Regions from separate parts of the Paenibacillus sp. S33 genome, predicted to be linked through region 3. Evidence: a T-box and tRNA genes for the amino acid it is inferred to sense, from the RefSeq annotation. Region 3 holds a T-box; the other regions hold tRNA genes.
The links. The T-box of region 3 lies ahead of argS (arginine--tRNA ligase). A T-box ahead of a tRNA ligase gene usually reads a tRNA of that ligase, here a tRNA-Arg.

Region 1: it encodes a tRNA-Arg, which carries the amino acid that the T-box ahead of argS (arginine--tRNA ligase) is inferred to sense. The anticodon was not compared.
Region 2: it encodes a tRNA-Arg, which carries the amino acid that the T-box ahead of argS (arginine--tRNA ligase) is inferred to sense. The anticodon was not compared.
Region 4: it encodes a tRNA-Arg, which carries the amino acid that the T-box ahead of argS (arginine--tRNA ligase) is inferred to sense. The anticodon was not compared.

What each region holds. Positions count from the first base shown of each region.
Region 1 is NZ_JBSIEZ010000001.1:4,211,786-4,215,518, forward strand. Features, by position in the region: gene tig (trigger factor) at 1-671, opposite strand, end outside; gene ACWGXJ_RS19150 (hypothetical protein) at 815-1,723, opposite strand; tRNA gene ACWGXJ_RS19155 (tRNA-Arg) at 1,981-2,054, shown strand; gene ACWGXJ_RS19160 (exodeoxyribonuclease III) at 2,460-3,224, shown strand; partial or broken gene ACWGXJ_RS19165 (hypothetical protein) at 3,313-3,733, opposite strand, start outside.
Region 2 is NZ_JBSIEZ010000002.1:226,472-230,204, reverse strand. Features, by position in the region: gene ACWGXJ_RS26135 (ankyrin repeat domain-containing protein) at 1-189, opposite strand, end outside; gene ACWGXJ_RS26130 (Spo0E family sporulation regulatory protein-aspartic acid phosphatase) at 809-1,144, opposite strand; tRNA gene ACWGXJ_RS26125 (tRNA-Arg) at 1,997-2,068, shown strand; gene ACWGXJ_RS26120 (helix-turn-helix domain-containing protein) at 2,186-2,497, opposite strand; gene ACWGXJ_RS26115 (hypothetical protein) at 2,511-2,981, opposite strand; gene ACWGXJ_RS26110 (hypothetical protein) at 3,501-3,733, opposite strand, start outside.
Region 3 is NZ_JBSIEZ010000001.1:2,222,771-2,226,503, reverse strand. Features, by position in the region: gene ACWGXJ_RS10570 (S-layer homology domain-containing protein) at 1-63, opposite strand, end outside; gene argS (arginine--tRNA ligase) at 325-2,055, opposite strand; T-box leader at 2,114-2,372, opposite strand; gene ACWGXJ_RS10560 (four-helix bundle copper-binding protein) at 2,448-2,777, opposite strand; gene ACWGXJ_RS10555 (MogA/MoaB family molybdenum cofactor biosynthesis protein) at 3,040-3,555, shown strand; gene ACWGXJ_RS10550 (nicotinate phosphoribosyltransferase) at 3,622-3,733, opposite strand, start outside.
Region 4 is NZ_JBSIEZ010000001.1:215,954-219,686, reverse strand. Features, by position in the region: gene gap (type I glyceraldehyde-3-phosphate dehydrogenase) at 1-512, opposite strand, end outside; gene ACWGXJ_RS00980 (sugar-binding transcriptional regulator) at 606-1,643, opposite strand; tRNA gene ACWGXJ_RS00975 (tRNA-Arg) at 1,913-1,987, shown strand; gene clpP (ATP-dependent Clp endopeptidase proteolytic subunit ClpP) at 2,198-2,794, shown strand; gene ACWGXJ_RS00965 (PdaC/SigV domain-containing protein) at 2,921-3,733, opposite strand, start outside.

The sequences.
Region 1 (3,733 bases), 2.0 Mb from region 3:
TGGTAGTTCTCAGGGAACGTTACTTCAACGTCCTTGGAATCGCCAGTGTGCAAACCAACCACTTGCTCTTCAAAACCAGGGATAAATGTGTTAGAGCCCAGTTCCAAAGAATACTTCTCAGCTTGTCCGCCTTCGAATGGTACACCATCCACGGAACCGTCGAAGTCAATAATAGCTGTATCACCGGATTGAGCAGCATCTTCATCAACGACAACCAATTCAGCATGACGTTGTTGCAGGCGCTCCAGTTCTTGAGCCAGTTCTTCGTCGCTTACTTCGAGTTTGCTTACAGGCACTTCTACGCCTTTGTAATCGCCCAAAGTCACTTCAGGTTTAACAGTAACCTTTGCTTTGAATTTGAAAGATTCGCCTTTAGCAAATTGGTCAATTTCAACGTCAGGGCTGTCAACCGGGAAGATGTCTGTTTGCTCTACAGCTTGGCTGTAAGCTTCTGGCAACAGGATGTCAATTGCATCCTGGTACAGACTTTCAATACCATAGCGTTTTTCAAAGATAGGACGTGGTACTTTACCTTTACGGAATCCTGGTACACTTACTTGTTTTGCCACTTTATTAAAAGCTTTGTCGAGTGCAGCGGCTACACGATCCGCGTCAACCTCAACTTCAAGAACCCCAAGGTTCTTCTCTATTTTCTCCCAAGTTGCTTTCATTTTATGCTTTCCCCTCCAACAAAATCTTCACTTAGTTTTCATTACAATCAACGCACACAAAATAACCACTATAGTATATCTAACATTACTGTCTTTTTCAAGAGCAGCCCTTTGAATGCTTCACAGGTAAACGTTTCCGGTCATTAAGGAGTGTTCATTCCCGCCGCTACGAATAGTCGCATCGACCGATACGCCTGCTCAAAACGGAAGCGAAGGGCATCTGTAATGCCATATATAGCACGGGTTTCTTCCTCATTATTATTTCCGTTCAAACTTTCTGAAACCGTCTGATGGAGTGCTGCAGCCCAAATATCCGGCATTCCGTCCTCTTCCACCAACATTGATCTATAATCTTTCGTACCGTATACTGCCATCACAAACTGTGACCACAGCTCCTGTGCAAAATAGAATAGTGTAGGCTCGTGCACCTCAGTCTGATCGGCCACCCGTTCCAAAATACGCATAATCGACTCTGGAAAATCACCTGGCTGTAACGGAACCGTTTCAATGTCGATTTCCGCTTGTTCATCACCCCGTCTGATTTCTATCGTCCCTTCCATTCCGCGTCGTCGCATTGTCTGTAGAACACGGAATTGAAGTAAAGGATGGATTTCCCGTTCCGTAATCCAGCGAAGCAAGGCATCGTCGATTTCTGGCAGTTCCAGATAGGACAACTGCTCCAACGCTAAAATCGTCTGTTCGGATAAGGGTTCATCCATAGCCATCCGCAACAGCTTGTTGCCGTAGCCTGCATCCTGCTCCTGCTTAAAGCGTGCATGACGGCGAGCTAACTCTACTTCACTGACTTCTTCTTCCACAGCGTCCGTTACCGCCCCGCTGTCAGCGTACTGTGGAAATGCAGCTTCCAGCCATTGTAATAGAGCGTTCCATTCATCGTATTGCTTCTGCTCCTGTCCCTGACACTGCATTAAAAAACGCAGCATCGCCATCGCCTCTCCGTAACGTTCGTTTTCAAGCATCACAGTAAGTTGAATTTGATAATAGTCCAGTGTCTTCGGAAACAATACAATATTATTTTCTTTTGTCGTCACCTTGGAGTCCTTTATTCAAGGCACCCCCTCTCCTTCGCAAGCTCAAGTATTTGTAGATTATATGAGAAACAGTAGCCGAAGTCCAACCACTCGTCTTACACATATTCACCTGTATTCTAACATACCCTTTTATAAGGCAAAAAAAACTACGTCTACTCAGAATTTATGCTGTATAAAGCCTAAATAAGCGATATATGCAAAATAAGACTTGAATTTCTTTTATCCATATGATATATTAATATTCGCTTGAATTTTATGTCCCAGTAGCTCAGCTGGATAGAGCAACGGCCTTCTAAGCCGTCGGTCGGGGGTTCGAATCCCTCCTGGGACGTCATAACAAGAAGCTTCCATAATGGAGGCTTTTTTTGTTCTCATGAGATAAACCACGGGGGAACGTCGGGTCATCGCTATCGTTAGCCTATACTTCGCAGCCGACCATAGGGAGAGTATCTCTCTTGATAAATTACACCAAAAATAGCTTCCGCAAGGGAGCTTTTTTTCATTATAAATAATGTAGAAAGATTAGTCTGCCCAACGCTACTTTAGGCGCTGGTTTCAAGTCTCTACTCTTTCAAAAAAACGCAGAAATTGCTATCATCTATCATGTTGCACCATTTCAGGACCATTTTGATGAAAAACCTTTGAAGTCCAGTTAGAAGATATTTATAAGCTTATGTCAACAAAGGACACACAAATCACATCGCTTGACCGCGTGAATTAGCAAGGAGATTAACAAATGAAATTAATATCTTGGAATGTAAACGGCTTAAGAGCCTGTGTGACCAAAGGGTTTTATACTTATCTAAAAGAAACAAATGCCGATATTTTTTGCGTACAGGAAACGAAGCTTCAAGAAGGCCAAATCCTCATGGAGAACATGGAGGAATACACACAATACTGGAATTACGCTGAGAAAAAAGGATATTCCGGCACGGCTATTTTCACCAAAATCAAGCCGCTCTCTGTGCATTATGGACTTGAGGAAAACGAAGAACCAGAGGGCCGAACCATAACTCTGGAATTCGAAAAATTTTATCTCGTCAATGTGTACACACCGAATACCAAACGGGACTTATCCCGACTGCCCTACAGACTGGAATGGGAAGACCGTTTTCGCAGCTACCTGCAACAACTGGATGCTTTGAAGCCTGTCATCGTTTGTGGAGACTTGAACGTAGCTCATCAGGAGATCGACCTCAAAAATGCCAAAGCTAACTACGGAAATGCCGGATTCACGCCTGAGGAACGGGAACGCATGTCACAGCTGCTAGACGCCGGATTTATAGATACCTTCAGATCCTTTTATCCTGACCGAACGGATGTTTATTCCTGGTGGTCCTACATGCCAAAGGTGAGAGAAAGAAATATCGGCTGGCGGATTGATTACTTCCTCGTCTCGGAGAGACTTCGTCCGCTTTTGATGGATGCGAGCATTGATTGTCATATTACAGGCAGTGACCACTGCCCTGTGATATTGGATTTGCAAGATATTTCAGCATAGGCCCCCCCTGTCCTGACACAAGGATTTATGAAACCTTAAAAAGCCGTTATGCTCTGTTATGGCAGCATGACGGCTTTAATTAATGGAGCTATGCCCCCAAGTATACCTCGATACGAGAAATCAACCGCTCTCTCACATCTTGCGCTTCTTTTTGATCTAATACAGCCTGGCATATCGTCTTCTTTTCGCCACTGACGTAATGCAGTACATATTGGGTCACTCTGCATTCCGGTGCATAAGTATCCTTACGATCCGTATTAAAATAGGTCACCTGGCAGCTTCCGAGAAAACAGAAAGATAGCTCACCTGTAGCTGTGAACAGCCAGCCTGGCAGCTTGGGCTCCAGCCTCAAGGATAGGCCCCTATGATCGTTGCCAAACGGCTGCCCCGCCAGACTTTCATTCACCTTATACATACCCACCTTCCTGTCGTTAAGCCCACTCTGCCTGATTTGCCGATATAGCTCCTGCCCATTTACAATGTCGCCAACCACTTTCATAGCCCGGGTC
Region 2 (3,733 bases), on a different contig from region 3:
AATCTCATTTGTATATTTTTCAAAAAGAAAAACCGTTATATCACTAACATATGAGACTTCATTTTCAACAATCTTATAATATCCGCTGGTGAACGAATTCTCTGTACCTGATATTAAATAAATATAAGTTTTCCCTTTAATCACAGATTCATCGACAATACTGTTAACCAAATTCTCCACACTTTTCATACATCCATGCCCCCATGATTATACCTTCTTTATTTCTGATATATTAGCATGAAATTCATACGCCAGTAAAAAATCAAACTGATTTTAAACCCATTCAATTAAATTGTGTGAATCGTTATATAATATTTTCCAAAATATAACTTTAATTTCTGTACAATAATAAATAATTTGTAAATTTAGAATTCAATTTTAATGTGTTTTTTCGATTAGAACTCAACTTTATTATATTTGATATCCGCTTCTCAGATTTTGAAAGGCAGCCCCTCAAAATCTGAGAAGCGGGTATCAAATTTTGAGAGGCGGCGTATTAAAATCTGAAATGCTTCGCCTATCAAAATTTGAGAGGCGCAAATTCCTGTTTTTAACGGCTATCAGATTTTGATAGGCGGGTTCTCAAAATTTGATAAACGTAATCGTCTATCAAATTTTGAGAGAGGAGGTATCAAATAATGACAGACCCCCTTTCAGGTTTTGAAAGAGGAGGTATCAAATCTTGAAAGTAAAGAAGTACTTATTGAAGTAGCACTAAAAGGAAGTACTACGTATGAATAAGATATTTATCACCACAAGATTAAGGAGACTTACATAGAGACAAAAAAAGAAACCCCCGAAGGAGTTTCTAAAAAATAATTCGATTATAAAGATTTAAAAGAGTATCAAGCTCCTGTGATACCTTAACTACAACTGGAGCAGATAATATATTTCCAACAGCTGTATTGTGCATTTCTTGCCGTTTAAGGGCTATTGCTTCCTCAAGTGACTCACGATCTGGAAACATTTTTGCATCCCATTCAGAAAAACCTATAAAATCGTAATCTTTTATTTTCATATCCTTTTGTACTATCAGATGTTTCCTGGCGCCAAGCAATTCCTTTTCGCAAACAATTGCGAAGTGTCTACCTTTCATGTGACTGTCCGTCTGGTATTGCTCTTGTCTTGTAATTAGTTCTTTCATTTAAATCATTCCTCCGTAGAGTCCCCGCGGTCAGACGGGGACGTAGTTATACGTTCCCCTGACCGGGAGACTTACAGAAAATACAGTTTTAGCTTTTTAGGACGCAAAAAAGGAAGAAAAGAGCATACGTATCCCGTACGTTCGTTTTCTTCCTTAACATCCATTTCACTTATGCCAAAAGCATAGCTGTTCTCCGCTTGAACCATTCAGCAGAGAAAATCATTGATCTTGTAATACTTTTATAATACCACAAAGTACAGAAATATTTCACGTCTACCCCTAGAACGGTCATGATTTCACTTAGGTTCTGTCTGCAGGTTTCATAATGGATCGCCCTAACGGTGTTTTCTTCCTTATATTTCTATTTAAGATATTTTTTACAATCTATAACCATAGATTGTAGCGGAACTTTCTCCATTGATTGCCTTCCTTTCTGAACATGCAGCATTACGTTCGATCTATTATGTTCCTATCCGACAAATCCGTACGAAAATCACAAGCATCCTAGGAGTTTTTTTGGCGCAATTACGAACTCTGCTAACGGATTTTCATGGCTTTTTTATTACAACTTATACAAACGGATGTTGGCACGCGGGATGGTATTTACTTAGGAGAACTTGAAAGAGGTAAATATTTAGTTGGAAAATGGCACGTTACTGCTATAAATGGTCAAGTAGAGATAAAATGAGGACGTCAAGGTCGCGTAGCGTTCATTTCAGCCTTGACGTCCGTCTCCTAAGGGTTAAGGTATGTAGATCCCCAGAAATTCAATGCTGGGGCTGCCAAGCGGCGAGAGAGGGGTAGTTTTTTGTATGAATCTTGTGTATAATCGTTTTCACGTAAGAAAAATATGCGCCCGTGGTCCAACGGATATGACGTAGGCCTCCGGAGCCTGAGATCGAGGTTCGATTCCTCGCGGGCGCGTCTTAAACATGAGTTGCTCGTACGTATCTTTTTTATTAGATCTATTTCTATTTTATCGATTGATTCAAAAAAAACACAAGGAGCCACTTTAAAGGTGACTCCTTGTGTTTTTTATTTCTAATATACCACTTCTTTACTTGCAGCTTCTTCCCCATAGAAGGGAGAAACGCTTTTAAGTCCAAGCGCATGCACAACCCGATTAATCGTATCTAATTTGACACTCTGGCTCCCTGCTTCTATTTGGGAGATTCTAGCTTGGGTAGTACCGGCAAGGGAAGCAAGTTTCGCTTGACTCCATCCTAACTTGGTTCTTCGGGCTAACACCATATCTCCAACCATTACAGAAAAAGATGTTAAATAGTCTTCAACTTCAGGAATTTGTTTAGCTTCCTGCATAAAGTTTTCGAAGTCCTGCCCTAATTTTTTCATCGTAAAACTCCTTTCAGCCACCATTAATATACTTACTCGGATCTTTTAAAAAATTAGGAATCATACGTTCTGTAAGCTCTACCACCCTATCAAATTCTGGTGATGAAGTCTTCATCTTCATCACTGAGTAAGTGAAGACCAATATCTGGTTACCTTCAAAAATGTGTGTAAAAAAGATGGCTCTGAAAGCCCCTTTGCGGTTCTTTTGGTTTACGCGTAGCTCATACAAAGGCTGATGAGACTTTAGTGCCTTAACAGGCTGTACTAACGTAAACGGAATACCCACATCATCTTCAGAAATTAGATTATGAATAAGAGCTTCAGGAATGCCGTATCTCTGAGCAAACTGTAGAGCACGTGTGATCCGCTGTAACAGCCAGATAGCTTCCGGATTGTTGGCGGCGGCCTGCTTACGCAAGCGTTCTAGTTCATTTAAAACAGGACGTTGTCCTGAATTATCTTTTGCAAACTCAATATATACCATTGATTATATCACATACGATATAATATGCAACTTATCGTATGTTTCTCCTTTCGTCTTCATGTAAGTTAGAAAATGAGCCTGATTAATCAGGTGAATCCATTTTTGTTCTATGAATTCATCTGCACTAGAAGAATCCCTGATATCATTCCAGCTCATGAAGTACCATGATAGGTGTGACACACTCGAACATGTTGAAATACATTTGCCATTTAAGGTTTTTAGCATTGTGTAGTCTACGAGAATTAAGCGGGGGAAATCTCCCGCTTTATCCGCGCAGAGATTCCCCCCTAATATTTGATTTCTTTTTGAAGGAAAATAATTGCCTTCAAACTCATGAATTTATGTCAACATGTAAAAAGTAACCGATTAATATGGATACTTCTTACGGTCCGCATTCTCACATTTGGGACAAAATGCATCACACTGCAATTATGAATCCCATCTGAGTAATCGTCGTCGAAAAGATTCTGATTTTCATTCTCCGTTTGCATATATCTTCTCACCTTTTAAAAGGTTATTTTAATTATGAATTTTTTCAATATGCCGTTGTAATTCAGCTGTTAATTCCACTTTCAAAATATACTCGCCGTAATCCCCAAATGCACCGATCACGGTCAAAGGAATGGGATGTAGTTCAGGCTTGGCTACAAATACAGAAAAAGAAACTGTAGCTCCAGGTTGCGTTACCCCGATAGTCACTTTGAGAAGGGACAAAAAGAAAGCCGCTGCATTAGCAGTATTTATCCCTAGGG
Region 3 (3,733 bases):
CGTAGCCACAGCCAATGAGCAGACGACAAGCAGGGCAACTGCCACGCTTTTATTTTTTTTCATGAGATACACCTCCATGTTTACTTTGCTTCTATACTTACCGACGCAATAAAAGCATCAAATGTTTCAAATATGCACAAATTGGTTGCAAAACAGTGCAATAGCTGCGATTAGTGTAACCCGTCTAACTCTTTTCTGCTCACTATCTTTATACATCCTCAAAAGTGCCTGTGACAGATTACCTTTTACAGTATCCCCTTGGAAGAACCGGATCTGGGTAGCGGTATTCCGCCGGCAAACCTCGCTCCCCTTTGTTCTCTTTGCTTACATCCGATTCGGTGCTTTCAGACCAAGAAGTTGCAGCGCGCATGCCAGAATATCCGCAGTTTGTTCCGCCAATTGAATACGCCAGCGTCCACCATCGACAATCCTTTCCTTGGCGTAAAAACGGTTGAATGCCTGGGCCGTATCCAGTGCAAATCTCGCAATAACCGAAGGCTCCAGTTGGCGAGCCGCACGTATCAGTTGTCCGTGATAACGATCCAACTGCTTAAGCAGCGCCCAACCTGCGTCACCTAACATTTCATCCGATATGTCATTCAAATCACGAGAATGGCTATCTTGGACAAGGGCGTTGTCGCTAGAATTAGTAGTAACATCAACATCGGCGCGAGCATGAGCTTTCTCCAGAAGGCTGCGTATGCGCGCATGAGTATACTGCATATAAGGCCCGGTCTCACCTTCAAAGGTCAGCGCCTCCTCCAACGAAAAATCCACTTCATTCAGCCGGTTGTTTTTTAAGTCACCAAAAATAATCGCTCCAATACCAACGTCCTCTGCTACTGCCCGTTGTTCCTGCAAATCGGGATTCTTCTGAGTAATGATGGCTTGAGCACGGGCTATAGCTTCATCCAGCACCTCTTCCAGTTTGACAACTTTTCCACGTCTTGTAGACATTTTCTTACCCGCAAACCGCATTAATCCAAACGGCACATGCTCACACTGCTCCGCCCATGCCTCTCCTGCATGTTTCAGCACCGCAAACACCTGCTGGAAATGCAGCTTCTGTTCCCCACCAACGACGTACAGCAACCGATCAGCCTTCATCACTTCATGACGATAAATCGCTGTTGCCAGATCACGTGTCGGATAAATGGTAGTCCCATCCTTTTTTAGAATAAGACATGGCGGCAGTTCCTCGTCTTCCAGACGAACTACAAGCGCGCCATCACTTTCCTCCAGCAATCCTTTTGCTCTTAATTGATCAATAACTGCCTGCATCTTCTCATTGTAAAAACTTTCTCCCAGCACATGGTCAAATGTAATGTTCAGGCGCTGGTACATACGATCAAATTCACCCAGACTGACTTCAACAAAAAACTCCCATAGTTGTTGAGCCTCAGCATCCCCATGTTCCAAACGTCGGAACCACTCGCGGCCTTCATCCTCTAAAGACGGATCATGCTCGGCCTCCTGATGAAAACGCACATACAGTTTCAGTGATTCACCAATCGGATCATGCTGTAGCTGCTCCTCATTTCCCCATCTTTTATAGGCCGCAATTTGCTTACCAAACTGTGTTCCCCAATCTCCAAGATGATTCACACTAATTGGGACATATCCGGTTTCACCAAGTATGCGATACAAGGCAGCACCAATAACAGTAGAGCGAAGATGACCAATACCAAACGGTTTAGCAATATTGGGCGAAGACATATCAATGACCACCCGCTGTCCGTGTCCGATATTGGGCCTGAGGAAATCAGCTTTGCTCAATTCAGCAAGCAGAAGTGGAATATGAACCGATCGATCCAATGTTATATTTACGTAGGCACCCGATGCTGAAGCAGTTAAACCTTCTTCATGGCTCACTAGCTCCGCTAATTCCATTGCAATGTGCTGTGGAGACTTTCGAAACTTTTTAGCCAGCACAAAACAGGGAAACGCTACATCTCCCCATTCAGGCTGCGGAGGCACCTCGAATAAAGATAAAATTTCTTTTTCCTCCAAGCCCGTATGGCCCAATTTCGCTTGAGCAGCAATCCTCAACAACATTTTCCTCTCTCCTTCTTCTATAGGTCTAACAAAAAAAGCCCCCGCCTCTTGAAATAATTCAAGAGACGAGAACTTCAATATCCCCGCGGTACCACTCTTCGTAAATCGGTTGTGCAGCTAAAGCTAACTTACACAAATCGCGATTTCACTCCAATGACTAATAACGGTGTCTGCCGGGCTGATCTACTAGAAATTCTGCTCGTTGGATCAACCGTCTCCCGGGTGCGCTTCACATCGGACCTCATACCGGCTTCCACCTCTTCCGGCTCGCTGTAATGATACGGCTCCGGTGCTACTCTCCCGTTCCATGACGTTAATTCCAATCATTATACAAACCTATTCAGTAGAAAGCAACCTTATTTCCTCTTCAGGCACTAGTTCCATATATGTAATTACACTGCCACCAATTGGCGGCATGCCTGAACGCAACGACGGCAGGCTTCTGCACAATGTTTGCAATGATCATGGGAATGCTTGCTGCATTCAGCAGCACATACCTCACAGGCCTTGGCGCACAGCTCACAGATTTGCTCGGCAAAATCCGTTCCGCGCTGCAGCATTTGAGCAGCAAATCCGCATATTTCTGCACATTCCCTACTCACTCGAATACATTCACGCAGCATAGCTAAATCATATTCCTTCAAACTCGCTACGTAACATACATTGCAAGCGTTCATACATTCCAGGCAAGCATCCACGCATTGTTGGTATGAATGATTCATATTACATTACCTCCCAGTTGTTGACCCTGCTGTACTATTACCCGCTGATCCTTGAGTTTAATCATTTGATGTGCGCGCTTACAATAAAATAAAAACAAAACAATCCCGACTTATGTAAGGAAGTGTACTATATTCCAGTATGTAAGTGCAAGGATATTAATCACATGGATTTTTAGCCCCTGTTTCTGACTTGCATACACTCAGTCATTGCTCTATTGTAAAAAGTGTATGTCTAACCATCGATCAAGGAGTGAACATTTTAATGAATATGTCTTCCGTAGAGGAGCATCGACAGGAATCCCCGCAACAGGTTAATTGCATGGTTGTGACTGTCTCGGACACACGTACCGTGGAAACAGATACCGGGGGACAATTGCTCATGGATCTACTAGAAACCAATGGATATAAGGTTGTTCGATATGTCATCGTCAAGGATGACTACGAAGGTATTCAGCAGTTAGTATCCGAAGCAGCGGCACAGAATGACATCGAGGCTGTACTTTTGACAGGCGGTACCGGTATTTCTCCACGTGATACTACATATGAAGCCGTCTCCTCTCTACTGGATAAGGAACTACCTGGCTTTGGGGAAATCTTCCGTTATTTAAGCTTTGCTGAGGACATTGGTTCAGCAGCTATATTAAGCCGGGCTGTAGCTGGTACTGTGGGTCGGACAGCTGTATTTTCTATGCCTGGCTCACGCGGAGCCGTTCGTTCGGCAATGGAACGCATTATTGTCCCTGAGCTACGACATGTGATGAGAGAAATTTATAAATAAGCTCCTATTTCCTACATGCCGCGACACAAAAAGGCACCCCATACATTCATGAGGTGCCTCTTCCAACTATTCTTTTTCTTCAACTTCGGGCTGCATATAGCTGTCGATCAGCTTTTGCTTCAGCTCCCATACCTTCTCGCTCAGATTTACACGATAAATTTCAGGGTTCAGCTTCCGC
Region 4 (3,733 bases), 2.0 Mb from region 3:
TCGATGATACCGAATTTGTCTTGCAGTGTTTTAGCCATAGGAGCCAAGCAGTTTGTTGTGCAAGAAGCACCGGAGATTACAGTTTCAGTACCGTCCAGAATTTCATGGTTTACGTTATAAACGACAGTTTTCATGTCGCCAGTAGCTGGAGCGGAAATAACAACTTTTTTAGCGCCGCCTTTCAAATGTTTCTCAGCAGCTTCTTTAGTTGTGAAGAAACCAGTGCATTCCAGAACGATATCTACACCCAGGTCTCCCCAAGGCAGTTCTTCAGGGTTGCGGTTAGCCAAAACTTTAACTTCTTTACCGTTTACTTTGAAGAAGCCGTCATGTACTTCTACTTCTCCTTGGAAAGTACCTTGTGTTGTATCATATTTCAACAAATGTGCCAACATTTTGGAATCTGTCAAGTCATTGATTGCTACTACTTCAATACCTTCCACGTTTTGAATCCGGCGGAAAGCAAGGCGTCCAATACGTCCGAAACCGTTAATACCAACTTTAACTGTCATGAGTGAGTTCCTCCCAAAGTTCGTTTAGTTTAGTTTTATATATTCAAGACAGACCCGAAAGCCCGTCAAGACAACACCATTCATAAATCCATCTTAACCATTTAAGTAATGACTTACAATCTCGGCAGCAGCGCCTTCGTCGGTGACTAGAATGTCTTCTTGTCCGAAACGCAGTACCGCATGAATAGCGGCCGCCTTGCTCTTGCCTCCAGCTACGCCTAGAACCGTATCGGTACGCCTGATGTCCTCTAATCGAAGTCCAAGCGTCAGCATTCTGTGAACAACGACGCCATCTTCGTTAAAGTAGTAACCAAACGATTCGGCAACGGCCCCCTCACTGCTGATCTGGGCAAAGGTTTCGGGATCAAGTTTACGTCTATGTGCCATCGCTATGGCGTTGCCTATCCCGTGAATGATGATACGACTCTCGCGAATCAGGTTCAATATATCCTGAATGTTCGTATCTTCAAGCAAGGAGTTGTAAGCATGATTGCTGAGCAAATCCGGTACATGGAGCAGACGGTATTGAGCGCCTACCTTGCGAGCCATTGTGGAAGCAATTGTGTTGGCCTGCATTTCCATGCTTTCTCCCAAACCCCCGCGTGCCGGTACAAACCACCCACCCTTAAGTGGGCCATTAGAAGGTAGTGCCAGTTGTTCCGCCACGTCGGCAATCGTCGTGCCACCTGTTACAGCGACCACATCCTCGTCGTCCATAACACTCAGCAACGCTTTTGCTCCAGCGCGCCCCAGCTCCTGCTTTGTTAACGGAGAAGCATCCGAATCCCCTGGAACGACAACCACCTTCCTCAAACCATAGGCTTGACGAATCTGGTCCTCCAATTGGGACAGGCCGAACAAGTTGTTCGCAATCGGCTCCAGCTGTTCCAGCAGATCCAGTCCTGCTTTGCTCACCTTCATGCCTACACTCTCAATCTCAATTAGCCCTTGAGCTTTAAGAAGATCGGTTTCGGCGCGCAACACGCGCTCAGTCATGTTCAGTGAAGCTGCCAGTGTTCTGCGTCCAACAACATCGGACAGCATAATCTGATGCAGGATCGTGTACCTTTTTTTCAAAACATCCATGAGGTCGGGCAGAAGCTGCTTCTGTATTTCTAATATCTTTCGCATGCTTTCCACTCCCGCACACTTCTAAGTTCTGTCTCTAATGCTCTATCTCTAACTGGTCTTAAAATGTCCCGGGATAACTTTTTAAGTCCCACGTATATCTTAACCAATATTTGCTCCACATGCAAGTCTATCTGAACCTATATTTCTCAACCATTTGCCTGAATATGCGCATTTAATAAAAGCTTGCAATTCACTGCTGTATATCATATAATCATCTTTGTTTCCAATTAGCTGTTTAATTAGTTAGTTGTTTGCATTGATTGAACTATGCGCCCGTGGTCCAACGGATATGACGTAGGCCTCCGGAGCCTGAGATCGAGGTTCGATTCCTCGCGGGCGCGCCATTTTAAATGAACGCATAAATGCTTCTACATAATGTTTTAACCAATAAGAGCGCTGAGGGCTCTTTTTTTTAATCATTAGTTTGACTTTCTTTGACTTTTTGTTTGAAATTGTTTATCATGTGGTTAATACGGTAACAGTTTATAAATAAGGGACGTGTAATCGGCATGTCCACCAAATCCACTAACGATATTTAAGGGAGGTTTTTTGACGTGAGCTATGTTCCTATGGTAGTAGAACAAAGTAACCGCGGCGAACGCGCCTATGACATTTATTCCAGACTGTTGAAGGATCGCATTATTTTGTTAGGCTCGGACGTCAATGACGTTGTAGCCAACTCTATTATTGCGCAAATGCTGTTTTTGGCTGCCGAAGATCCTGAAAAAGATATTCACTTGTATATTAACAGTCCTGGCGGTTCCATTACAGCTGGTATGGCCATTTTCGATACGATGCAATACATTAAACCTGACGTATCTACGATTTGCGTAGGTATGGCGGCTTCCATGGGCGCGTTCTTGCTGAATGCAGGCGCCAAAGGTAAACGTTTCGCTTTGCCAAACAGTGAAATTATGATTCACCAACCACTCGGTGGTGCACAAGGCCAGGCAACGGATATTGAAATCCGTGCACGCCGCATTCTGAAAATGCGTGACAAATTGAACCGCATTCTCGCAGATCGCACAGGCCAACCACTGGAGCGCATTGAAAAAGACACAGACCGTGACTACTTCATGTCGGCTGATGATGCCAAGGAATACGGTATTATTGATAAAGTGCTAACTAGCTCCTCTCCAGAAGGTGTATAAGAGAAGAAATTCGCCTCTCGATAGCTGGTAAATGAAAAAGCTGCCCCGGATGTTCTTATCCGGTAGGCAGCTTTTTTTGCTTTATTGTTTTTTTAGGTTACAGACAATTGGAATTATTTACTCCTACTATTCACGCTGTCCCGCAAAAGGCTTTCCGCCTTGTGGCAGCAGTTGACCGAACGAGTAGGTGAACTCTGGAATTCCATACGCGTATGGCGCATAATCATACAAATCAAACACGATTGTTACTCCACTGTTTGTTACATAAAAATTCTGATCTGCCGCCAGCTCTTTAAATTTCTCGAATCCTTCTCCAGCCTGAAGCGCATCGATTTTTTTCTTCAAATCAGCATTGAGGAACTTTTTGTAGTTCGGATTTGCCTTCAATACGTCAGACAATTGCAGCAGTTTACCATCAGCGAGCGAGAACGTATATCCTTTACGTACCGTCATGCCATGTGCGCCACCCGTATACGAGTAATCCTGCATAATCACACTCAGAATACCATCATTGTTATAGGAAATTGCAAAATCATTTCCGAACTCATACGGTCTTTCTGTTGTAGCCTCTCCCTCAGCCATCATCTTTTTACCTGCTGCCAATATACCCTCTGCATGCTTTTTAAGCACATTGTTAATGGCCTGTTGAGACTCAGGATTCAGTTGGCTGCCGTTGATTTGCGGGTACTTAATTTTGTAGGACACCTTCGCATTACTCGATGCTGGAAGTGTTTGAGACGCAATGGTGATCGGATTTAGCTGGCTTTTACTCAGCGTTACTGTTTTCTGAGCAGCATTCCATTGAGCATCTATGCCTAGATAGTCTTTCAGCAGACTCATAGGAATGTATAGCTTCCCAGCGATCTGTTTGGCATCCATGCTACGTGTATTGATTCCATTGACGTTGACGTAGGCATCCGAGGAAGAAGCCATAATGTA